4 regions of the Glutamicibacter endophyticus genome follow, and region 4 is predicted to be linked to each of the others. Evidence: riboswitches for the same ligand, from Rfam matches in the RefSeq annotation. Region 4 holds a riboswitch; each other region holds the start of a gene.

Region 1 (5,769 bases), 200 kb from region 4:
GGGTGGGCCGAGCGGCAATGAAATCCAAGGCTTCTTCGAAGGAGGATAGTTCGATCACGGGCAAGATCGGCCCGAATATCTCCTCGCGCATCAGCTCGCTGTCTAGCTCGACGTTCCGCAAGATCGTCGGGGCAATGCGTAGCGTTGCCTCATCGAAGGTGCCACCGTGGGCCACGGTGCCCATCGACAATAGTCCTCGCAGGCGCTGGAAATGACGATCGCTCACAATACGCCCGAGATCCGGGTGTGCGAGCGGCTCCTTGCCGTAGAAGGAGGTGATCGCCTTGCCCAAGCGATCCACCAACGCGTCGGTATCCCCGATGGACAGGACATAATCCGGGGCCACGCAGGTCTGTCCGGCATTCATGAACTTCGCGTAGGCGATGCGCTTGGCCGTGGGCAGCAGGTGGTTATCCACTACGGTCGGGCACTTACCACCGAGCTCAAGGGTGGTGGGCGTGAGATGTTGTGCCGCGGCGGCGGCCACGATACGTGCAACCTTCTCGCCGCCGGTAAAGAAAATATGATCCCAGCGCGCGCTCAGTAGTTCGCTGGCCGTATCACTGCCACCCTCGCACACGGCGTAGACCCGCGGATCGAGGTAGAGCGGCAAGAATTTGGCCAGTGCCCCGCTCGTGGCGGGGGCGACCTCCGAAGGTTTGATCAGCGCCGCATTGCCGGCGGCGATAGCAGCTACCAACGGCGCCAACACCAACTGCAAGGGGTAGTTCCACGGCCCGATGATGAGCACGACCCCAAGGGGCCGCGGTTCCACCTTGGCCATGGCTGGCTGCAGCGGCAACGGAACCTTGACGGTGCTTGAGTCCATCCACTCGGAAAGATGCCGCTGCGCGTAGTCAATCTCGGATTTGACCACATCAATCTCGGTGAACTTCGCTTCGGTGACGCTTTTGCCAAGGTCTTGCTCGAGGGCGCTGAGGAAATCAACCTCGCGCTCCTGAAGCATCTTTTCCAAGCCGCGCAGTTGTTGTGCACGGAAGCGTCGCGGGTGGGTGATCCGAGCGTCCGAGGCTTGGCGCAAACTCGCGATGACCTGCTGGATGCGCGCCGGATGTTCATCGACCGGCGGGGCGTGATCGCCCACCGGTTCGGGAAGCGGAGTAGAGGTAAACAAGCCCATAAACATGAGAGTACGGCACCGGACGGGCTTCGCGCGGACGGCAACCTGTCTTTTGTATCAAACTGTTGATACATTAATTGGGGAAAGGTGGATCCATGACTAATCCCTTGAGCGCTCAGTTGGGTAGCTTTGCCGTTGCCGCATTGATTTTCTATGTGATTCTGCGCGGCTTAGCGACGGGAAGGAACACAGATCGTCTGGAGCTAGCCAGACGGCACGCCTTCTGGTGCGCAACGATCGGCTTCTTTGCCAGCACTTCAGCGAATTCGCTTGACGCGCTGCAAAGCATCCAACTGCATGAATCTCAGCCACTGGGTATACCCGAGGCCGTGGGAGTTGCCACCACCCCCGCACTGTGGGTGGCTTTTCTTTACTTCGCCGGGCAATTCACCTGGCCCCGCAAGCTTGCTCCGCAACGCACCGCTTCCCTCGAACCACGCACGCTCTCGGGTTTGATCCCCAAAACCCTGGTTGCGGTGATGCTCAGCGTCTTTGCCGCCGGCCTCGTCGCCCTGCACAGCGTGCGTGATGTCCCGGGCCTAGCGCCCCGACCCGAAATCACCGAGGGCGATGGAGAAAACTACTCCATCACCCACTCGGCCCAGCCCGGCCTACGCGATTCCGCGGAGCTGCTGCCCTACCTGCTATTGAGTCTCGTGGCGCTTCTGGTGGTTGCACTGATCGCCACACTGGTCATCTTGCGCCGCAAGCCACTGGAGGGAATCACCGAACACGATAATCGGCTGCTGCGCATCACCTGGCTCAACCGGCTGTATCGCACCGTGACCGTGCTTCTGGCCACGACCGCCGCTCAGGCCTTGCACTACAAGGCGCGGTGGCTCTACGACCGGTCTACAGAGTTCCTCGACGGGCTCGGCGGCGGAATCGACTATATGGATCGGCTCGAGAGCGTTGCCGGCCGCTGGGACGAAACGGCGAACTACGCCGTCCTGGCCATCTCCTTCGGCATGTTGCTCTGGCGCCCACCAACGAACTTCGAGGCGCGCCGCCGCCAGGCAATCTCCCCCTTCGGACGGCTGCGTGAACAACTATTCGCGGTGCAGTACATGAGCGCTACGCTGGCTCTACTGGTAGCCGCCGCCTTCTGGCAGATGTTGCCGAGCACCGGACCTGCAAGCATGCCCACGGCTGAACGCACCACGGCTATTTTGCTCCTCATCACGGCAGTAGCCTTCTTGTATCTACTGATCAACGCCGCGTACCTGCTCTACATGATCATTCGGACGCGAACTCTGGGGCATCTGGCCAGGCCATCGGCCCCCTTGCCCCGATGGACCTATATCAGCGCCGGAATTGCTGTGGCAGTAACCCTCTACTTCCTGCTAAATCCCCCGCTAGATATGTTGTGGGGCTTTGTCACCCCTACCTGGTGGATCCCGCTCGTCTTAGTTAGCGCGCTTGTCGCGGCATATGCGGGTTTCTGTGCGCTCATCCGTGCAACAAAGATCCCCTGGAACGTCACCGCGCAGCAAGAAATCTGGTACCGGCAGGTTCTGGAATTCCGCTCGCTCCGCGTGGTGACCGGGGCCATCGTGTCCATGTTGCTACTGGGGTATCAACTGTTGAACGATTTCGGATTAGTCGGCGTGGTGATCTGCTTTGCACCCGCCGTGCTGGCCTTGCAGCGCCCGGCAACCCCCAAGATGCAGAGATCCAGCTCTGTAGGGATTCGATGAGCGCCAAGATTACCGTGGACCTGGATGCTGCGTTACCTCCCTACGAGCAGATCCGTAGCCAGGTCGCCACCTTCATCGCCTTAGGCGAGCTACCCGAGGGGAGCAGACTCCCCACGGTTCGCGCGCTGGCCACCGATCTAGGCGTGGCAACCGGCACCGTCGCGCGCGCCTATAAGGAACTCGAGGCTCAAGGCCTGGTGCAGTCACGGCGACGGGCCGGCACGGTGGTGGCCGCCGGTCACGCTAAACCGCATATGGAGCGGGATATCCTGCAGGCCGTGGATGACCTACTTGCCTTGGCACGAGCCCAAGGCGTCGATGAGACCACACTGATCGCGCTTATTCGGCGCCGGTCATGAATTTGTGATCTGCCGCGAGGTTACGTACGCTCGCATCGAGTGACACGGGGTGTCGGCGCCGCCGACTGAGATGAGACCCGTTGAACCTGAACTAGGTCAAACTAGCGGAGGGATGTCGCATGAGACTATCTGTCGTTGCCGAACGCATGCGCGCGCAACAACCCTTGGTGTTCTGTCTAACCAACGTGGTGGTCAGCAACTTCACGGCAAATGTATTGCTGGCCGCTGGCGCGGCCCCCGCGATGACCAATCTGCCCGGGGAAGCCCGCGAATTTGCCAAGGTGGCCTCCGCGGTGTTGGTCAACCTCGGCACCCCGACCACCGAACAAATGCGCGCCATGGAGCAGGCGGTTGCCGGGGCCAACGAGGCAAACACCCCATGGATTCTTGATCCGGTGGCCGTCGGTGCCCTTGGCGAGCGCACCGATTTTGCCCGCAGCCTGCTGCCAGCTCGGCCCACCCTGATCCGCGGCAATGCCTCGGAGATCCTCGCACTGGCCGGCTTTGAATCCGCCGGCCGCGGCGTTGATTCCACCGACAGCGTCACGGCCGCAATGGATGCCGGGACCGACCTAGCGCGCCGCTACGGCAGCGTCGTTGCCATATCCGGTCCGGCCGATGCCATCATCGAGGCCCACCGCATCACCCTCGTTCATACCGATGGTTTGGCGCTGACCAAGGTTACCGGCGGCGGGTGTGCCCTCGGAGCCTTCACGGCCGCCATGGTCGCCGCCAGCGACGAGGTCTTTGAAGCGGCCGTGTCCGCCCACGCTTGGTATGGACTAGCCGCCGAACGTGCGTGGTCGCGTTCCCGCGGACCTGGAAGCTTTGCAGTGAATTTTCTAGATGAGCTGGGCGAGGTAACGCCCAGTGACATCGACTTCGTACGACATGAGAAGCATTAGAGGACTGTTGAATGCGTGAACTTGGCCCCTACTTAGTGGCAAATACGGCAAGCTGCACCCCGCATAGCACCCTTGAAGTGATCGCGCAGGCGGTCGCCGGTGGCATTCAGTGGGTGCAATTGCGCGCGAAAGAGGAAACCGCGCGGGAATTCTATGAGCTGGCCATCGCGGCCGCCGAACTGACCGAGGGCAAAGCCGAACTGCTGATCAACGACCGGATCGACGTCTATTTGGCCGCCCGTGCGGCGGGTGCCGCGGTCACCGGTATCCACATCGGGCAGAAGGATCTTCCGGTTCGGGTGGCCCGCACGCTGATTGGCGAAGGCATTATCGGGCTCAGCGCCTCCTCCGACGATCAGCTGGCCCAAGCCGCGCGTGATGCGCAGGCCATCGACTATCTGGGCGTCGGAGCCATCCGAGCCACACCAACCAAAAAAGACCACCCAACACCTATTGGGATCGATGGCTTCCTGCGTGCTGCCGGTCGGGTAGATCTTCCCTGCGTCGCCATCGGCGCCCTGACCGCGCAGGACGCCAGCGCCCTGCGTCAAGGCGGAGCCGCCGGCATGGCCGTGGTTCGCGCAATCTGCGCCGCACAAAGCCCCGAAACCGCAACCCGTGAACTGATCGACGCTTGGGAGTCCGCCCGATGAGCCTGAATATTCTCTCTATTGCCGGATCCGACCCCTCGGGCGGCGCCGGGATCCAAGCCGACCTGAAAACCATCGCCGCCTGCGGCGGCTACGGCATGAGCGTCATTACCGCACTGACCGCCCAGAACACCCAAGGTGTACGGTCTGTCCATGCCATCGAGCCAGAGTTCGTCGGTGAGCAGCTCCGTGCGGTCAGCGAGGACGTGCGGATCGATGCGGTGAAAATCGGGATGCTCTCCAATGCCGCAGTCATCGCGCAGGTTGCCGACTGGCTGGCTCACATCGAGGTGCCGGTGGTGCTCGACCCGGTTATGATCGCCACCAGCGGAGACTCGCTACTCGACGCGGACGCCACGGCGGCATTGCAACAATTGCTTCCCCGCGCCACGGTGCTGACCCCGAATATCGACGAGCTGGCCGCTCTCAGCGGCCAACCCGTCCCAGAGCGGTGGGAAGAAGTTATTGAGCTTGCGCGGCAGCTGGCCGATCGCCACGATGTGCTCGTCGTGGCCAAGGGTGGCCATCTGAACTCCAGTAGCTGCCCGGATGCCCTTGTAGGGGCCTATGGCGTTCTCGCCGAATATTCTTCTCCGCGCATAGATACAACTCACACGCATGGAACCGGGTGTACACTTTCCTCCGCGCTGGCCACCTACTACGCCGCGACATCCGACTGGTCGCAGGCGTTGGAGATGGCCAAAAGCTACCTCGCCGAAGCCATCTCAGGGGCGGCGAGCCTGCAGGTCGGCTCCGGGCACGGCCCGGTGGATCACCTCGGCGCGCTGCACCGCGCCGCCGGTTCGCAGCCGGGCGATCCGATGCTCGAATGGTGGGAGCGTATCGCGGATATTCGGGCGCAGATTGACGACCTTGAGTTCATCCGCCAGCTCGCCAATGGCACGTTACCGCGCGCGGACTTCGACTACTACATCAACCAAGATGCCCTCTACCTGCGCACCTACGCCAAGGTACTGGCCCGCGCCAGTGAGATCTCCAGCGACATCGAGGCCCAAC
Region 2 (5,769 bases), 1.0 Mb from region 4:
TCGTGAAGCTCTCCCACGACAAGTACTGCACCGTTTCGCGCACCGTGGAGCACGGCGCGAGCGTGCGGAGCATCGTCGAAACCGATCAGGCGTAGCCCGAAAGCGTAGCGCAATGAATTCCGAGGTGCTTCGATCGGTGGCCCTGTTCGCACTGGCCGCGCTCGCCGAAATCGGCGGGGCCTGGCTGGTGTGGCAAGGGCTGCGCGAGCACCGCGGCCTGCTCTGGGTCGGGGGCGGGGTGGTGCTGCTGGGTCTCTATGGCGTGGTGGCCACCCTGCAGCCGGATGCGAATTTCGGACGTATCCTCGCGGCCTATGGCGGGGAGTTTATCGTCGGCTCGCTGGCGTGGGGTGCGGTGCTCGATGGCTACCGCCCGGACCGGTTTGACCTCATCGGCGCCGCCATTTGCCTTGTGGGCGTCGGCGTCATTATGTACTCGCCACGAGGCTAATCTTCGCTGGGTGAAAAGCCTCCATGGCTCCTTGCTGAAAGTTTCATGAACATGGATCCGTAGCGATTTCCGGGGATGTTCCTCGTAGATCGTGGATTTTGCCAATATTTGCCACGGATTTCGCGCTTGGGTTGAGTTCGCACCGTGTATTGCGTCGTTCGCGCTCAGTATTCCGCCCTAGTCAGGGCGGACTCCTCGTCGTAGGGTCAAGGTGTCCCCACGTTTAAGGAGCAGTGATGCAAACTCAGAACGTTTTCGGCAACATCGATTGGGCGCTGTTGACACAAAGGGTTGTCACCGCGCTGATTATTCTCCTCGTCACCTGGCTATTGGCCAAGATCATCAAATGGGCCATCGGCAAGCTAGTGACCAGGGTGAAATTCCTTCAGAAACAAGGCAACGACGGAGCGCAACTAGGCCAGTCACTTGGCAAGGTCGCGAGCCTGATCGTTTGGTTGTTCGGCTTGGTGGCCATCCTGCAGCTGTTCTCGTTGACTGAGGTACTATCCCCGGTGCAGAACCTGCTCACAGGGGTTATGGCCTTTATCCCGAACCTTATTGGTGCGGGCTTCATCTTCTTTATCGGTTACGTCATCGCCAATATCGTCCGACAGCTGGTTGTCACCGCGCTATCGACCGTCGACTTCTCCGCCCTGGTCAAGAAATTCTCCAAGGACCGCGAGGAGCTCGATGAGGCCGCCAGCCGCGAGGCCCAAGGCAAGATCGTCGACGTCTTGGCTAACGTTCTATTTGCTCTGATCTTGCTGGTCGTGGCCATTGCCGCCCTGCAGGTGCTGGGTCTGGAAGCTATCTCCGGTCCTGCACAGCGCATGCTCGAACTGGTACTGGCCGCCATCCCACAGGTGCTGATGGCACTGGTGCTGCTGGCCATCGGTATTATGATCGCCAAGTTCGTTGGGCAGCTGCTCGAATCCACCCTGCACGGGGTGGGCACCGACCGGGCCGTCGCCGGCTGGGGCATCGTGCCGGAGGGGCAGAGCGCCTCGGGCATTATCGCCACCATCGTGCGCATCGCCATTGTGCTCTTCTTCGGTGTGATGGCCGCACAGATGCTGAACTTCCCGGCGATCACCAACATCCTCAACGAGGTGCTGGCGCTGGGTGGCCGGGTGCTCTTCGGCGGCCTGATCATCGCCGCCGGTTTCGTCGTGGCCAACGTGATCAGCAAGTTCATGGCCGACGGCACCGCCTCGAAGATCGTGCGCTACACCGCGATCGCCCTGTTCGTGGCCATGGGCCTGCGCTACATGGGCCTGGCCGATTCGATCGTGAATATGGCTTTCGGCGCGGTAGTCATCGGTGCGGCGCTGGCCGCGGCACTGGCCTTCGGCCTCGGTGGACGCGACGCAGCGGCCAAGGTGCTGGCCAAGTCCAAGCTGGGCGAGGAGAACGGACCTACGGGTACCGACCTGCCGGATACCGATCCGTTCCGCTAAAGCTCAGGCTCGATCAACCGACGATCGGCACTATCGGGGGATCGCCCACCACATGGTGGGCGGTCCCCTTGCCTTTGCCCGGGGATTACTGGTGCAACGGCAGTTCGCGGGCCGAGAGCGGCCGCGGGTCACTGGCCAGCCGGGAGTACATCAGGGTATCCACGCGTTGCCCGTCGATGAGGAACTTGCCGCGCTCGCGGCCCTCGCAGATGAACCCGGCCCGTTCGGCCACCCGCCGCGAGCCCGGATTATTCACGCGCAGCCCCAACTCGAGGCGGTGGATCCCGTGCGTGTCGAAAAGTACCCGAGCCAAGGTGCGCAGCGCCGCGCTGACCACACCGCGACCCCGGTACGCGGCGTGCATCCAGTACCAGACCCAGGCGTTGTTATTGGTGGCATCGATCCCGGCGCTGACCAAACCGGCCAGCCCGTCTTCGGTGGCGATGGCCAGTGGGAGCTGAAGGTTGGCCGGATCCAGCAGCCGGGCCACATACTGCTCGGCTTCGGCCATGGTGGTCACCTGACCTTGCCGAGCCATGGCCGCGGCGTCCGAATCAAAGGCCGCCAACACCGCCTGTGCGTCCTCCGGTTCGAGGGGGCGCAGGAAGATGCCGTCGTGTGGTGCGGCGGGGTGTGCCGCGGTAGAACGTGGTGCGTCGTCGGCATTAGGTTGCTCTAGCTCTGCGGCGGCTGCGGGTAGCGGCTCGCTGGTCGCCGTACCCTGATGAAAGAGCAAACGCCATTCGCCCTCGTGCTTTTGCCACAGCGAACTGCGGTGGGCAGGTACCGAGCCGGTCTCGGAACGCCAGCGCAGCAGCGCGGTCTGTGGGGCCAGCAAACACAGCTGCGGTGCAAGCACTTTGCCGGGGACCCCAGGTCCGGCGTCGGCGGCGGGCTCAGCTTGCAGCAGGGCCACGATGGCGGCGAAATCATAGCTGGTGCCCGAGACGCCGACCTCGGTGAAGTGCGGGTGCAGCAGCTCGCGCAGGGACTTTTCGTCGTGCCGCACGGCCGGATCCAGTAGCCGTGCCTCACTGGCGGTCAGGTGCTCGACGAGGGGAGCGGCGGGGTCGAGAATCTGCGGAAAATCCGTGTGCTGCATGATCACAGTAGATCACGCCGCGAGGCTAAATGCTCACGTCATGGAATTTCGCTTAGTGAGCGGGCTCATGCTTATAATCGCAACAACTTCGCGGGAGCCCACCGATTGGAACGTGGGCTGAGAGGGCCGAACGCCGACCGCCAGACCTGATGCGGGTGATGCCGCCGTAGGAAGGAAGTGTGCCGTCGTGCATATTCTCGTCGTGGGCGCCGGAATCATCGGCCTCGCCACCGCCTTCGAACTCAAAACAGCCGGGCATACGGTCAATGTGATCGACCCCGACCCGGCCGGTGGGGCCAGCCACGCCGCCGCCGGCATGCTTGCCCCGGCCGCCGAAACCGTCTGGGGCCAACACACCCTGCACCCGTTGATGGTGCAGGCCGCCGCCGACTACCCTCAGTTCATCGACCGCATCGAGGCGATCACCGGAGAGCGCCCGGACTACCGGGATAACGCGACACTCGTGGTGGCCGCCGAGGCCGCCGACCGGCAGGCCTTGAACGAACTCGAATCCTTGCAACAATCCCTGGGGCTGCGCACCGAACGGCTGCTGGGTTCGCAGGCCCGGGCGGCCGAACCGGCGTTGGCGGCCAATATTGCCGGGGCCATGCGCTTTGCCGACGATCATCAGGTCGACCCACGCTCGCTGACCGCTATCCTGCTGCGCTACCTGCACGCCGAGCTGGTCCGCGAGCAGGCCATCGAGGTGCTCCGCGAGGCCGGAACGATCAGCGGGGTACGCCTCGCCTCGGGGCGAGTGGTTGAAGGCCACTGCGTGGTATTAGCCACCGGACTCGGTGCGCTGGCCGGTGCCCCGGAGCTACCGCTGCGTCCGGTGTACGGCGACATTGTGCGGCTGCGCCCGCACGGCGGACGGCCGCTGATCGAGCACACGGTGCGCGGGATCGTCAACCGCCGCCCGGTCTACCTGGTGCCACGCCGCGACGGTTCGCTGGTGCTCGGGGCCAGCAGCCGCGAAGACGGCCGCGCCGAGGTCAATATTGGGGCGCTGCACACCCTGCTCGACGATGCCCGGCGCCTGGTGCCCGGGGTGGCCGACGCCTCGCTGTTGGAGGTGATCGCCCGGGCCCGGCCCGGCACCGAGGACGACGTCCCCATTATCGAACGCGTCGAGCAGGGCCTGGTGGTTTCCACCGGCTACTTCCGGCACGGGATTCTACTGACTCCCTTCGCCGCCAAGGCCACCGCCACCCTCGCCACCGGCGGGCAGCTGCCCGCCGCGCAACAAACCACCCTGTCCCTGAGCCGCTTCACCGGCGGCCACCTGCCAGCCCAACCCGTGGAGGCAACCTAAATGCACAGCATCGACATCCAGCTGAACAACCAGGCGCACAGCGTGCCAGCCGGCAGCACCGCCCGCGACCTGATCGCCACGCACACCTCACGTGCACTGGGCGAGGACGGGCGTGCCGTGGACGGCAGCCGCCTCGGGGTCGCCCTCGCCGTGAACGGCGCGGTGCTTCCGCGCGGCAAGTGGGCCAGCTACGCACTCTGTGCCGGGGACCGCCTCGATATCGTCACCGCAGCCCAAGGAGGCTAATCATGAGCACCATCGACCACTTGGCTACCGACACGTTTGAAATCGACGGGCAGCAGTTTAGCTCGCGGCTCATCCTCGGCACCGGCGGGGCCAGTTCGCTGGCCAGTGTCGAACAGGCGCTTCAGGCCTCCGGCACCGAGATCACCACCGTGGCCATCCGGCATTTCGCCGCCGCCGGCTCCGGGTCGGTCTATGAGCTACTGCGCCGCAACAACGTGCGCCCGCTGCCGAATACCGCCGGATGCTTCACCGCCCGCGACGCGTTGCTCACCGCCCAACTGGCCCGCGAGGCGTTGGAAACCAACTGGATCAAGCTCGAGGTCATCGCCGACGAGCACACCCTGCTGCCCGATCCGATCGAGCTGTTTAGCGCCGCCGAGCAGCTGGTGGCCGAGGATTTCACGGTCTTCGCCTACACCAACGACGACCCGGCCCTGGCCAAGCGTCTCGAGGATGTCGGGGTGGCCGCCATCATGCCCGCCGGTTCACCGATCGGCTCCGGGCTGGGCATCCTTAACCCGCACAATATTTCCACCATCGTCGCACGCAGCAACGTGCCGGTGATTCTCGACGCCGGGGTGGGCACCGCCTCGGATGCGGCGTTGGCCATGGAGCTGGGGTGCAGCGCGGTGCTGCTGGCCAGCGCGGTTACCCGCGCGCACAACCCGGCGCTGATGGCTCAGGGGATGCGCGAGGCGGTGCGCGCCGGGCGTGCCGCCCACCTGGCCGGGCGAATTCCGCGCCGTGACGTGGCGCTGGCCTCCTCACCTGCCGAGGGCATGATGCAGACGCTGGTCGGTGAACTGTAGATGCCGCTGCCCCCGTTGGTGGCCCCCGGTCCGCCGCTGTCACCGGATGAGCTGGCCCGCTACGCCCGGCATCTGACCCTGCCCGGGGTCGGTCCCGAGGGGCAGCGCCGCATCCGCAACGCCAAGGTGCTGCTGATCGGCGCCGGCGGACTGGGTGCCCCGATCCTCCAGTATCTGGTGGCCGCCGGCCTCGGCGAGCTGACCGTGATCGACGACGACCGCGTGGAAGCCTCCAACCTGCAGCGCCAGGTCATTCACCGCGAGGCCGACGTGGGCCTGGCCAAGGTGGACTCGGCGGTGCAGGCCGCACACCGGTTGGATGCCGGGGCGCGCGTCACCCCGATCTCCGGCCGACTCACACCGGCAAACGCCCTAGAGCTCTTCGCCGC
Region 3 (5,769 bases), 680 kb from region 4:
TCCACTCGGTACTGATGCTCAGCGTGTACGCCCTGCTCACCGGGCACAATACGCCCGGCGGCGGTTTCGCCGGAGGGCTCATCGCCGGTTTGGCGCTGACAATTCGCTACCTGGCCGGGGGACGCGTCGAGCTGGCCGAATCCATGCGAGTCGCCCCGGGTCTACTGATCGGTGGTGGCTTAGTGCTGGCGGGCATATCCGGCATCATCCCGCTGCTCGCGGGCGACGCAATCTTTACCACCTACGCGTGGGAATTCTGGTTACCGATCTTCGGCGCGCACAAGTTCGTCACCTCGACCATCTTCGACATTGGAGTGTTCCTCGTGGTTCTCGGGTTGGTACAGGATGTCCTGCGGTCGCTGGGTAGCGAAATCGATATGCTCTCCGAAGGGCGTTCACCGGTCGAGCCACACGATGTCGTGGCCTCTTCACAGACGGGAGTCGGCCGATGAGCGTGAACATCACCTTCCTGGCTATTACCGGGGTGCTACTGGCCGCAGGCTTCTACCTCGTGCTCGAACGCACCCTGACCCGAGTGTTGCTGGGCATCATGTTGCTCGGCAACGGGGTGAATCTGCTGATCCTCACCACCGCCGGACGGCTAGGCAAAGCACCACTCTTTGAAGCGGGGCTCGACCCGAACGTCTATGCCGACCCGTTGCCGCAGGCCTTGATTTTGACCGCGATCGTCATCACCTTCGCCGTCACCGCATTCTTGCTAGCCATGATCTATCGCTCATGGATGCTGAACCAGGCCGATGTGGTGGCCGATGACACCGAAGATATTAAGGTCTCGCTCTCCAGCGCCTATGACGAAGAGGAAGATGCCCCGGTCGCCGCGGACACCACCGAATTCGTTGACGAAGAGGGTCGTCCGGTCCGTGAGGGAGAAGAATAGTGAACGTTGCACAGCTCGCCCCGCTGGCCGTCGTGCTACCGATTTTCGGCGCCGGCGCCGCCTTCTTGGTGCGCCGGAAGATTCGCCAACAGCGCGCCATCACCATCGGCATCCTCGCCGTCACCATGTTTCTGGAGGCCGGGATGCTGGCCGCCACCTGGAATGGCGAAACCTATGCGGTGCATATTGGTGGATGGGACGCTCCCTTCGGCATCGCCCTGATGGTCGATGGCTTCTCAAGCTTCATGCTCTTGGTGTCCACGCTGGTGTCGATGGCGGTGCTCCTCTACGCCACGAGCCAGGGTATCGCCGATGGTGACGAGCAAGGCCCGGTGTCGATCTTTCACCCGACCTACCTGATTCTGCTGGCGGGGGTGTCGAATGCCTTCATGGCCGGGGATCTGTTCAACCTCTATGTTGGCTTCGAAATCCTGCTGACCGCCAGTTATGTGTTGTTGACCCTTGGGGGCACCGCCGAGCGGATCCGTGCCGGTGTCACCTACGTGGTGGTATCGGTCGTTTCCTCGGTTTTGTTCCTCACGGCCATCGCCATGGTCTATGCGGCAACCGGTACGGTGAACCTGGCTGATTTGGCGGTGAAACTTCCCGAACTAGACGAAGGTCCCCGGCTGATCCTGCACTCTTTGCTGCTGATCGCTTTCGGCATTAAGGCGGCGGTTTTCCCGCTCTCCTTGTGGCTACCTGACTCCTACCCGACCGCCCCGGCGCCGGTAACCGCGGTATTCGCCGGATTGCTGACCAAGGTCGGCGTCTACGCGATTGTGCGTTGCGAAACGCTCCTATTCCCGGGAGGGGCGCTGAATCAGGCGCTACTGGTGGTCGCCGCCTTGACCATGGTGGTCGGTATCCTCGGTGCCCTGGCGCAGACGGACTTCAAACGTATGTTGTCCTTCACCCTGACCAGCCACATTGGTTATTTGATTTTTGGTGTTGCGGTGGGCACCGAATTGGCCGTCGCCGCAACGATCTACTACGTCGGGCACCACATCATTGTGCAGACCTCACTGTTCATGGTGGCGGGGCTGATTGAACGTCGTGCCGGCAGCGCCAACGTGCGCAAGCTGGGTTCGCTGGCGAAGATTTCTCCGGCGTTGACCGTCTTGTTCTTCATCCCGGCGATCAACCTCGGCGGCATTCCACCATTGTCGGGCTTCCTTGGGAAGCTTGGACTTCTGCATGCCGCGGTGGAGACCGGGGGAGCGCTGAATTGGCTGGTGATCGCCGCTGGTTTGCTCACCAGCCTGCTGACCCTACTGGCCATTATTCGCGTGTGGGCCCGTGTGTTCTGGCGACGTGCCGCCGATGCCGAGGAGCCCACCGAGTCACTGGTGGCCGAAGCCAAGGAGATCAGCGACCTGACCTTCCAGGGTGGCGCCGAGCGCCCACAGTTGGGCTCGACCAAGGCGCGGGAAGTCGAAGCCAACGCCCTGCCGTGGGGAATGCGTTGGGCAACTGCCTCACTGGTGGTCGCGGGATTGGCCCTGACGGTTTTCGCCTCACAGGTTTTCGCATTCTGCCAGCGCGTCGCCGCAGAACTGCTGGCACGTGAACCGTACATCACCTCGATCTTGACCGGGCAGTAGGAAGGGAGTGGGAACCATGGAGACTCCGAATAGCAAAGATCAACGCATCGATGATGCGCTCGATCCCGTTGGCATACGTCACCGTGCCACCCTGCGCGAAGAATGGCCGCTACTGATCCTGCTGGTGTTGGTGTGGGGTGCTCTCTGGCGAGATTTTTCGCCGGGGAATCTGCTCTTCGGTGCGCTTATCGCGGTGCTGATCACCACGCTCTTCCCCTTGCCCCCGGTGGTGCTGCCGGGACGCTTGAACCTTTGGTACTGCCTCAAACTGTTCGTGTGGTTCATTGGTGAAGTGGTAGCCGCCAGCGTCCATGTTGCGTACCTGGCCCTGTTCAAGGGGCGGGCGACTCGTAGCTCGTTGATCGCGGTACCGCTGCGCACCGAGTCGGATCTGATCGTGATGACCGTGGGGCATGTGCTCACCCTGATCCCCGGGTCCTTCGTCGTTGACGTGGACCGACGCAGCTCCACGTTGTATCTGCACTACGCGGATACCGAGGATGAGCAGGCCGTGGAGCGGGCGCGAACCCAGATTCGCGATATCGAACGCCGATTGATCATGGCCATAGGCAGTAAGAGCGAGTACGAGGCAATCAAAGCCGAGTGCGGACCGAAGTTTTCGGCGAGGAAGGCACAATGATGACCGAGATAGTGATGTGGGTATGCGGCTCGGTGTTATCGGTCGCCTTGATCCTATGCGTCATTCGCGTGGCGAAAGGCCCCTCGATCCTCGACCGAGTGTTGGCCTTGGACGTGATGCTTTTGATCGTTTCGGCCGCGGTCTGCCTGGAAATGTATTACAACCGGCACCTGGATAACGTGCTTTTCGTCGTGGTCGCGTGCACGGTGGGCTTCATCGGTTCGGTGACCGTCTCACGCTATGTAACCGATCAGAGGAACGCCTGATGGACGCCTTTCTGGATGTGCTCGCTGCCGTCTTCCTAATCATTGGTTGTCTGCTGTCTTTGGTGGCTGGTATCGGTTTAATGACCTTCCCCGACTTGCTCACCCGCTTGCATGCCGCGACCAAACCACAGGTACTGGGGTTTCTGCTGATCTTCATTGCCCTGGCCATCCACCTACGCTCCTGGGCCGTGGTGCCCGTGCTGGCCTTGGCCTGGGGGATGCAGTTGCTGACCGCACCGGTCTCCGCCCATATGATCGGCCGCTCGGGCTACCGCACGAAGCACGTGAGTCACAAGTCGATCTATAGTGATGAGCTCGCCGCAGCGATCCGCGCGGTTGAAGCCGAACAGCGGCATGACCAAGGCCCGCCACCGGAACAGCAGTGACGGGCCTTAGGCTACGTAAAAACTACTTCTTCGTGAGCTTCGACAGCGCCTTATTTGCGCCGCGGTCGGCGATCACCTGAATGACTGCGGCCACCGCTGCGGAGAATACGGCAAAGGAGATTGCCTGACGCATCGTGGCCTCGGCCTGCGCATCCTTTCCGCGTGGGGCATCGTTGCCGGTGAAACCCTTCCAGGTGCGATCCACCAGCTTCGTGGCCAGTGCACCGGCACCGAGTGAAACCAACATGGTGACGATTTTAGAAACGGCGTTCATCGTGCTCCCTCTTGTTCATATCCGGTCCTCTGCTTACCCGTCTCCAGCTTACCTGCGCTAAGCTTGGGGCGCAGAACCATTCCGACAGGGGAGCGCCATGTCCTTTAACAAGGACCAAAGGCGCTGAGAGTGCGATAGATCGCAGACCCTCGAACCTGCTCCGGCTAATACCGGCGAAGGAAGTCGAGCATCTCGGATGCGGAAACCCGTTTCGGCCCATTTAATAGGACGCGCGGTTTGCGTACATCCCCCCTCCTTATCTCAGGAGGAGACCATCATGAGTACTTCAGCAATTAAGCCCCGTGCCAGTTGGCGCGTGGTAGATATCGTCATCGCCTCGGCCATCGCAGTGGCTTCCGGTGTGGTTTTTTGGGCGTGGAACGCGAGCTACGGCTTTGTATCCCTAGGCTTCGTCGCCTTCCCGCCAGCCGCCGCCTTCGTTTCGGGCATGTGGCTTTTCCCGGCAGCCCTGGGCGCCTTGATTATCCGCAAGCCCGGTGCCGCTTTGTACTGTGAAATGCTGGCCGCAATCATCTCGGCCTTGCTGGGTTCCCAATGGGGACTGACCGTCCTGCTCTCCGGGCTCGTACAGGGTCTGGGCGCCGAAGTAGTCTTCGCGGCCGTGCGCTACCGGAAATTCACCCTGCCCGTGGCACTTATTGCCGGGTTGATGTCCGGATTCTTTGGAGGGTTCACCGAGGCCTACGTACTGGCCTACTACGAGGCCTACACCCCGTTCATGAAGTTCTTCCACGTACTGGCCATGTCGATCTCCGGCATGATCATCGCTGGACTATTGCCATGGCTGGCCACTCGTGGCTTGGCCCGCACCGGTGCGTTGGGTGCGCTGGCTAGTCGTCGAGCGCACCTGGAAGGGGCCTGGCGGGGACAGAGTCGATGAGTGCCGGGCTGGGGGAACAGCGTCCTGCGACGGTGCGCACCCAAGCCTTGGCCGTCTCTGCCGAGAACTTCGGGTGGCGTCATGCCGAACGTGAGCAGCCCGCACTTCAAGGCCTCAACCTTAGTATTCCCGCAGGGCAGAAGGTGCTGCTGCTCGGGCCCTCGGGGGCCGGAAAGTCCACGCTGCTCTATGCCCTGGCCGGCATCCTCGAAGTCGATGAACTGAGCGAAGCCACTGGGTCCTTGCGGGTGGGAGGCCAGGATGTCTTTACCGCCAAGCAACCGGTCGGGCTCATGCAACAGGACCCGGAAACGCAGATTGTGCAATCACGGGTTGTCGACGATGTTGCGTTCGGCGCCGAAAATCTTGGCATGGACCCGGAACTCATTCGCGAACGGATCACCCCGGCGCTGCAGGCCGTGGGCTTGGGCGCCCTCGACGGGGAGCACCGCACCGCCCATCTCTCCGGTGGACAAAAACAGCGCCTAGCGCTCGCCGGGATCTTGGCCATGGAGCCGGGGTTGATGCTGCTGGACGAACCCACGGCCAATATCGACCCCGAGGGTGTGCCCGCCCTACGCGATGCGGTACTTTCGGCCGCCGAGAGTACCGGCGCTACGTTGATCGTGGTGGAGCATCGGCTCGAGGCTTGGGCCGATGCGGTAGACCGCGTGGTGGTGCTGGCCCCCGGAGGCGGCGTTGCCCACGATGTTGACCCGCAGGCACTGTTCAGCGACCGGCAGTTGCGCGCCGAGCTGAGCGCTGCCGGCCTCTGGGTGCCGGGCATCGTCCCGGAGACC
Region 4 (5,769 bases):
AAGGGCATGGTGGCGGTGCACGACCTGGCCGACCTGCCCGAGGCACTGGCCAGCGCCCGACGCACCGCACGCAGCGCCTTCGGCGACGAAACCCTGCTTCTCGAGCGGCTGGTCACCCGGCCGCGACACATCGAGGTGCAGGTACTGGCCGATCAGCACGGGAATATCGTGCATCTGGGCGAACGCGAATGCTCGCTGCAACGCCGCCACCAGAAGGTCATCGAGGAGGCCCCGGCTCCACTGCTCGAGGGACTACCGAATGGGGCCGCGATCCGCGAACGCCTCGGGGCCGCGGCGGTGGCCGCGGCCCGCTCGGTGGAATACACCGGGGCGGGCACCGTCGAATTTCTGGTCAGCGACGATCGGCCCGAAGACTTCTACTTCATGGAGATGAACACCCGCTTGCAGGTGGAGCATCCGGTCACCGAGGCGGCCATCGAGGTGGCCGGAGCCCCGATCGACCTGGTGGCCTGGCAGGTGCGCATCGCTGCCGGCGAGCGCCTGGACTTCACTCAGGACCAGGTGGCCTTTGTCGGCCACGCCGTCGAGGCGCGGGTCTACGCCGAGGATCCACAGGCCGGTTTTCTGCCCTCCGCCGGGCGGATTCTGGCGCTGAACGAACCGACCGGGCCGGGAATCCGCGTGGATTCCTCCTTGTGCGAGGGCGGGATCGTGGGCACCGACTACGACCCCATGCTGGCCAAGGTGATTGCCGCGGCGGACACTCGCGCCCAGGCCCTGGCACGACTGGACCGGGCGCTGGGTGAAATGCTGATCCTCGGGGTGCGCAGCAACCTGTACTACCTGCGCGCACTGCTGGCCAACGATGAGGTGCAGGCCGGGCGGCTGGATACCGGGCTGATCGAGCGCACCCTGGAATCCTTGCAGCCCGGAGCACCGGAGGCGGCGGAGGTCGTACTGGTCGCGGCCTGGGTCCACGCCCAGCGCAACATCGGCGACGGCCTCTTCCAGGCGGCCGACGGCTGGCGGCTGGGCGCGCAGGCGCTACCTGCCACGGTTCATCTGGCGTTGGACGAACAAAACTACCGGGTGCAGTTGAGCCCGGACGGGCACGCGGTGCTCCACCCCGAGGGCGCCGAACCCAGCGAGCACCACGTTGACGGCCCCGCACAGCGTTTGACGGTCGACGGCCGCACCCGGCCGGTGCACATCGTGCGCGAGGGCTCGCAACTATGGGTCCGCGCCGGAAGCCACACCCGCAATTGGCGGGTGCTCAGCCGGTCCGAGCGGCTGGCCGAACGACTGGCCGGTCTCAACCGCGAGGGCACCAGCAACGGGCAACTGACCGCCCCGATGCCGGGCACCGTGGTGGCGGTGGGCGCCGCCGAGGGGCATCAGGTCTCCCCCGGCGACCTGGTGGCCACCATCGAGGCAATGAAAATGGAGCACCAGCTCACCGCCCCGATCGCCGGGGTGCTGCGCCGAAGCCCGCTTGCGGTCGGCGACCTCGTCACCGCCGGTCAACTCATCGCAACCGTCGAACCAGTGGAAGAGCAGTCATGAGCCAGAGAATCGAACAGCGCGGACGCTACCTCGACGAGCTGGAAAGCGGCACCGTTTACGTGCACCGCCCGGGACGTACCCTCACCGAGGCCGATAACGTCCTGTTCACCACGCTGACCATGAACACGCAGGGGCTGCATTTGGATGAGGCCTTCGCCAGCGCCCAACCCTTTGGGCGGCGACTGGTCAATTCCATGCTCACCCTCAGTACGATGGTCGGCCAGTCGGTGGCACAACTGACCGAGGGGACCATTGTGGCGCAACTGGGGCTCAGCGACATTTCCTTCCCGCACCCGATGTTCCACGGAGACACCCTCTACACCGAGACCGAAATCCTCTCCGTCCGGCCCTCCTCGTCGCGGCCCGGGCAGGGCATTGCCACGATGCGCCATACCGGCTATAACCAAGAGGGAACCATCGTGGCAACCGCCAGCCGCAGCTGCCTGATGTGGACCCGCGCCGCCCACGAAGCGGCCAAAGCTCAGGAGCGTAGCCGATGACACATGCAAAATACTCCACGGGGCCGGCCCTCTTATTCTGCCCGGCCAACCGTCCCGAGCGCTTCGCCAAGGCGGCCGAACGCGCCGATACGGTGATCCTCGATCTGGAGGACGCGGTCGGTGAACAGGAAAAGGACGCCGCCCGGCAGGCGCTGATCGATCACCCGCTGAATCCCGAACGCACCATCGTGCGCATCAACCCGGTGATCAGCGGACATTTCCCCGCCGACCTGCGGGCCCTGACGCAGACCGAGTACCGCACCCTGATGCTGGCCAAAACCGAGGACGGTGCGGTGCCCGCCGCGCTGCCGGACTATCGGGTCATCGCCCTATGCGAGACCGCGCGCGGGATCGCCAATATCGCGGCCATCGCCGCCACCAACAACGTGGTGGGTCTGATGTGGGGCGCCGAGGACCTGATCGCCTCGCTCGGCGGCACCAGCTCCCGCGGCACCGACGGCAGCTACCGTCAGATCGCCCGCTATGCCCGCGCCCAGGTGCTGATACATGCCGCCGCGCACGGCAAGGCCGCGATCGATTCGGTGTACCTGGACATTCCCGACACCTCCGGCTTGCTTGCCGAGGCGCAGGATGCCCGCGCCAGCGGCTTCACCGCCAAGGCCTGCATCCACCCAAGCCAGGTTCCGGTCATTCGGCGGGCCTACTACCCCGATGCGCAGGAGGCCGCCGCGGCCTCGCGCATCCTGCGCGCCGCCACCGAGAATTCCGGGGTGTTCAGCTTCGAGGGGCAGATGATCGACGAACCGGTGCTGCGGCAGGCCCGCGCCACGCTGGCCGCCTGGGAGGCCGGGGAACAGTAGGCTCGACCCCGCCTATTCGGCGGCCTCGATGAGGCTTTCGGCCTCGCTGACCCCGGCGGAAATGACCGGCAGCAACCGTTCATCGACCTCGTAGGAATCGCCTGCGGCGCTCAACAGCCCAAAACCGGCCAGTGAGGCCAACGCGGCCTGCGCCTCGGGCAATACCACGTCGAATAGCTTCGGGCCCACGCTGCGTCGCAGCGGCTCAAACTCCGCATCCTTGCCGGTCACCGCGGTGACCAGCAGGTTCCGCAAGATCAAGTAGTGCGCCTCGTCGCGCTCGCTGAGGTCCTGATGCGGCAACAGGTGGCTTTGCACGCAGCCCACCGCCATCTCGAAGAGCACCTGGGCGCTGTCGCCGGCCTCCCCCTCGGTCAGGCTGGCGAAGGCCGCCTCATCGCGCACGACGAGTTCTTCGCCGGGTTCCACCACGGACATCACCGCGGCGTTCCAGACATGGGCGAAAACCTCCGGAGCCGGCGCATCACCGCTGGTAGTGGCCGGATCAACACCCACCGAACGCATGATCCGTTCCCGGGCCGGGCTGTCGTCGCGGGTGAATTCATCGAGGTGCACACCCTCACCGAGCGCCAGCGCGAGGTCCTTGACCTTCGTGTACAGGTCGGTGCCGCGCAGCAACTGCACCAGCTCCGCGTCATCCTCGGCGAACCCGGTCAGCGCGGATTCGAGGATCTCCTGCAGCGCTTCGAGCTCTTCCTGCGGACCCTCCCACAGACCGCGGGCGGCGAGATACTGCAGGTAGTCGATCCACGCCCCGAAAATTGGCTCGACCTCCACCCCTTCGGGCAGCGACACCAAGAATTCGGCGAATACCTCGCCGAACAGTTCCGGGTCGATGGCGCGCAGATGAGCGTTGCCGGCCGCCTGAGCGTATTCGCCGCCCACGGACTTCACGACATCTAGCTGCATCTCGGCCACCTGCTGCGCCTGCGACTCGTCGAAGCCCGGCGCTTGTTCGCGCACCCACAGGGCATAGTCATCACGTAGCGCGTCGAGCGCGATTCCTGCCTGCAACCGGTGCACGCTACGCCCCCGCGGAGCCGACTTGGCGGGGTTTCCCGCTCCGGCGTTCTTCTTACCCTGGCGTTTCTTGCCGGCCATGAGCCATCCTTGCTGATCGAGCGGAACTACGTCCCGTTAAGCCTACGTGCTCGCGCTGGCCACCGCGCGCCCGGACCGACACCAACTTGCCAGGCACCGCCCCGAACGTGTTAGCGTAATCGCGACCACACGGGTGTCCGTAAGCACGGGCTGAGATCGAACTGTAGCTGTTCGAGACCGTCGAACCTGTCCGGGTAATGCCGGCGAAGGAAGTGAGCTCATTCCATGAATGAATTTCAGCAGCACCCTGCCCATTCTCTGTCCTATCTCGAGGAGGGTGACCTGCGCGTTCCGGTCACCGAAATCGAGTTGGCCGATTCCCCCGATGGGCGAAGCAATCCCCCGTTGCAGGTGTACCGCACCTGTGGCCCCGGTAGCGACCCGGTACAGGGACTGCCACCCTTCCGCGAACAGTGGATCCGGGGACGCGGCGACGTTGAGGACTATGCCGGGCGCGGGCGCAACTTGCTCGACGACGGCAAGTCCGCGCTACGCCGCGGCACCGCCAGCGAGGAGTGGGCCGGGCGGCGCCCCACCCCGTTGCGTGCCACCGGTGAGCAGCGCGTCACCCAGATGCACTATGCGCGCCGCGGGCTGATCACCGAGGAGATGCGCTATGTGGCCCTGCGCGAGGGCTGCGATGTGGAGAAGGTACGTAGCGAGTTGGCCGCCGGCCGGGCCATCATTCCGGCCAATATCAACCACCCGGAAGCGGAGCCGATGATCATCGGCCGCGCCTTCCTGGTCAAGATCAACGCCAATATCGGTAACTCGGCGGTGACCAGCTCCATCGCCGAAGAAGTTTCGAAGCTGCAGTGGGCCACCGCGTGGGGGGCCGACACCGTAATGGATCTGTCCACCGGTGATGATATCCACACCACGCGCGAGTGGATCCTGCGCAATTCCCCGGTGCCCATCGGCACCGTGCCGATCTATCAGGCGCTGGAGAAGGTCAACGGCGAGGCTAACGCGCTGACCTGGGAGATTTTCCGCGACACCGTCATTGAGCAATGCGAGCAGGGCGTGGACTACATGACCATTCACGCCGGGGTGCTCTTGCGCTACATCCCGCTCACGGCCGATCGTGTCACCGGGATCGTCTCGCGCGGCGGGTCGATTATGGCCGGCTGGTGCCTGGCCCACCACAAGGAGAATTTCCTCTACGAGCACTTCGACGAGCTGTGCGAGATCTTCGCCAAGTACGACGTGGCCTTCTCCCTCGGCGACGGGCTACGCCCCGGCTCCATCGCGGACGCCAACGACGCAGCACAATTCGCCGAACTCGATACGCTGGCCGAACTGACCAAACGCGCCTGGAAGTACGACGTGCAGGTCATGGTCGAGGGACCCGGTCACATCCCGCTGCACCTGGTCCGCGAGAATGTGGAACGCCAGCAGGAACTGTGTGATGGTGCCCCGTTCTACACGCTGGGCCCGCTGGTCACCGATATCGCTCCAGGTTATGACCACATCACCAGCGCCATTGGCGCCACCGAGATAGCCCGCTACGGCACCGCCATGCTCTGCTATGTCACCCCCAAGGAGCACCTGGGGTTGCCGAACCGCGACGACGTGAAGACGGGTGTGATCACCTACAAGATCGCCGCCCACGCCGCAGATCTGGCCAAGGGCCACCCCATGGCCCAGGCACGCGACGACGCGCTGAGCAAGGCTCGCTTCGAGTTCCGCTGGAACGATCAGTTCTCGCTCTCGCTCGATCCGGTCACCGCCCAGGAATTCCACGATGAAACCCTGCCCGCCGAACCGGCGAAAACCGCGCACTTCTGCTCCATGTGCGGGCC

What was found. A riboswitch is a leader RNA that binds a small molecule or an ion and turns the genes downstream of it on or off. The one in region 4 is predicted to bind thiamine pyrophosphate.
Region 1: linked by a shared signal. The riboswitch ahead of thiM (hydroxyethylthiazole kinase) and the one ahead of thiC (phosphomethylpyrimidine synthase ThiC) in region 4 are both predicted to bind thiamine pyrophosphate.
Region 2: linked by a shared signal. The riboswitch ahead of thiO (glycine oxidase ThiO) and the one ahead of thiC (phosphomethylpyrimidine synthase ThiC) in region 4 are both predicted to bind thiamine pyrophosphate.
Region 3: linked by a shared signal. The riboswitch ahead of ACJD00_RS12520 (ECF transporter S component) and the one ahead of thiC (phosphomethylpyrimidine synthase ThiC) in region 4 are both predicted to bind thiamine pyrophosphate.

What each region holds. Positions count from the first base shown of each region.
Region 1 covers NZ_CP174200.1:54,654-60,422, reverse strand. Annotated here, with positions in the region: gene ACJD00_RS00310 (aldehyde dehydrogenase family protein) at 1-1,141, opposite strand, end outside; gene ACJD00_RS00305 (hypothetical protein) at 1,237-2,838, shown strand; gene ACJD00_RS00300 (GntR family transcriptional regulator) at 2,835-3,197, shown strand; TPP riboswitch at 3,233-3,327, shown strand; gene thiM (hydroxyethylthiazole kinase) at 3,317-4,102, shown strand; gene thiE (thiamine phosphate synthase) at 4,114-4,755, shown strand; gene thiD (bifunctional hydroxymethylpyrimidine kinase/phosphomethylpyrimidine kinase) at 4,752-5,769, shown strand, end outside.
Region 2 covers NZ_CP174200.1:2,364,048-2,369,816, reverse strand. Annotated here, with positions in the region: gene ACJD00_RS10995 (OsmC family protein) at 1-95, shown strand, start outside; gene ACJD00_RS10990 (YnfA family protein) at 113-451, shown strand; gene ACJD00_RS10985 (mechanosensitive ion channel) at 688-1,908, shown strand; gene ACJD00_RS10980 (GNAT family N-acetyltransferase) at 1,994-3,010, opposite strand; TPP riboswitch at 3,091-3,201, shown strand; gene thiO (glycine oxidase ThiO) at 3,198-4,325, shown strand; gene thiS (sulfur carrier protein ThiS) at 4,326-4,571, shown strand; gene ACJD00_RS10965 (thiazole synthase) at 4,574-5,380, shown strand; gene ACJD00_RS10960 (ThiF family adenylyltransferase) at 5,381-5,769, shown strand, end outside.
Region 3 covers NZ_CP174200.1:2,687,383-2,693,151, reverse strand. Annotated here, with positions in the region: gene ACJD00_RS12555 (Na+/H+ antiporter subunit A) at 1-452, shown strand, start outside; gene ACJD00_RS12550 (Na(+)/H(+) antiporter subunit C) at 449-898, shown strand; gene ACJD00_RS12545 (Na+/H+ antiporter subunit D) at 898-2,502, shown strand; gene ACJD00_RS12540 (Na+/H+ antiporter subunit E) at 2,519-3,142, shown strand; gene ACJD00_RS12535 (monovalent cation/H+ antiporter complex subunit F) at 3,139-3,408, shown strand; gene mnhG (monovalent cation/H(+) antiporter subunit G) at 3,408-3,794, shown strand; gene ACJD00_RS12525 (DUF4235 domain-containing protein) at 3,817-4,068, opposite strand; TPP riboswitch at 4,145-4,267, shown strand; gene ACJD00_RS12520 (ECF transporter S component) at 4,346-4,969, shown strand; gene ACJD00_RS12515 (ATP-binding cassette domain-containing protein) at 4,966-5,769, shown strand, end outside.
Region 4 covers NZ_CP174200.1:3,371,233-3,377,001, forward strand. Annotated here, with positions in the region: gene ACJD00_RS15690 (acetyl/propionyl/methylcrotonyl-CoA carboxylase subunit alpha) at 1-1,524, shown strand, start outside; gene ACJD00_RS15695 (MaoC family dehydratase) at 1,521-2,024, shown strand; gene ACJD00_RS15700 (HpcH/HpaI aldolase/citrate lyase family protein) at 2,021-2,845, shown strand; gene ACJD00_RS15705 (hypothetical protein) at 2,858-3,967, opposite strand; TPP riboswitch at 4,087-4,196, shown strand; gene thiC (phosphomethylpyrimidine synthase ThiC) at 4,193-5,769, shown strand, end outside.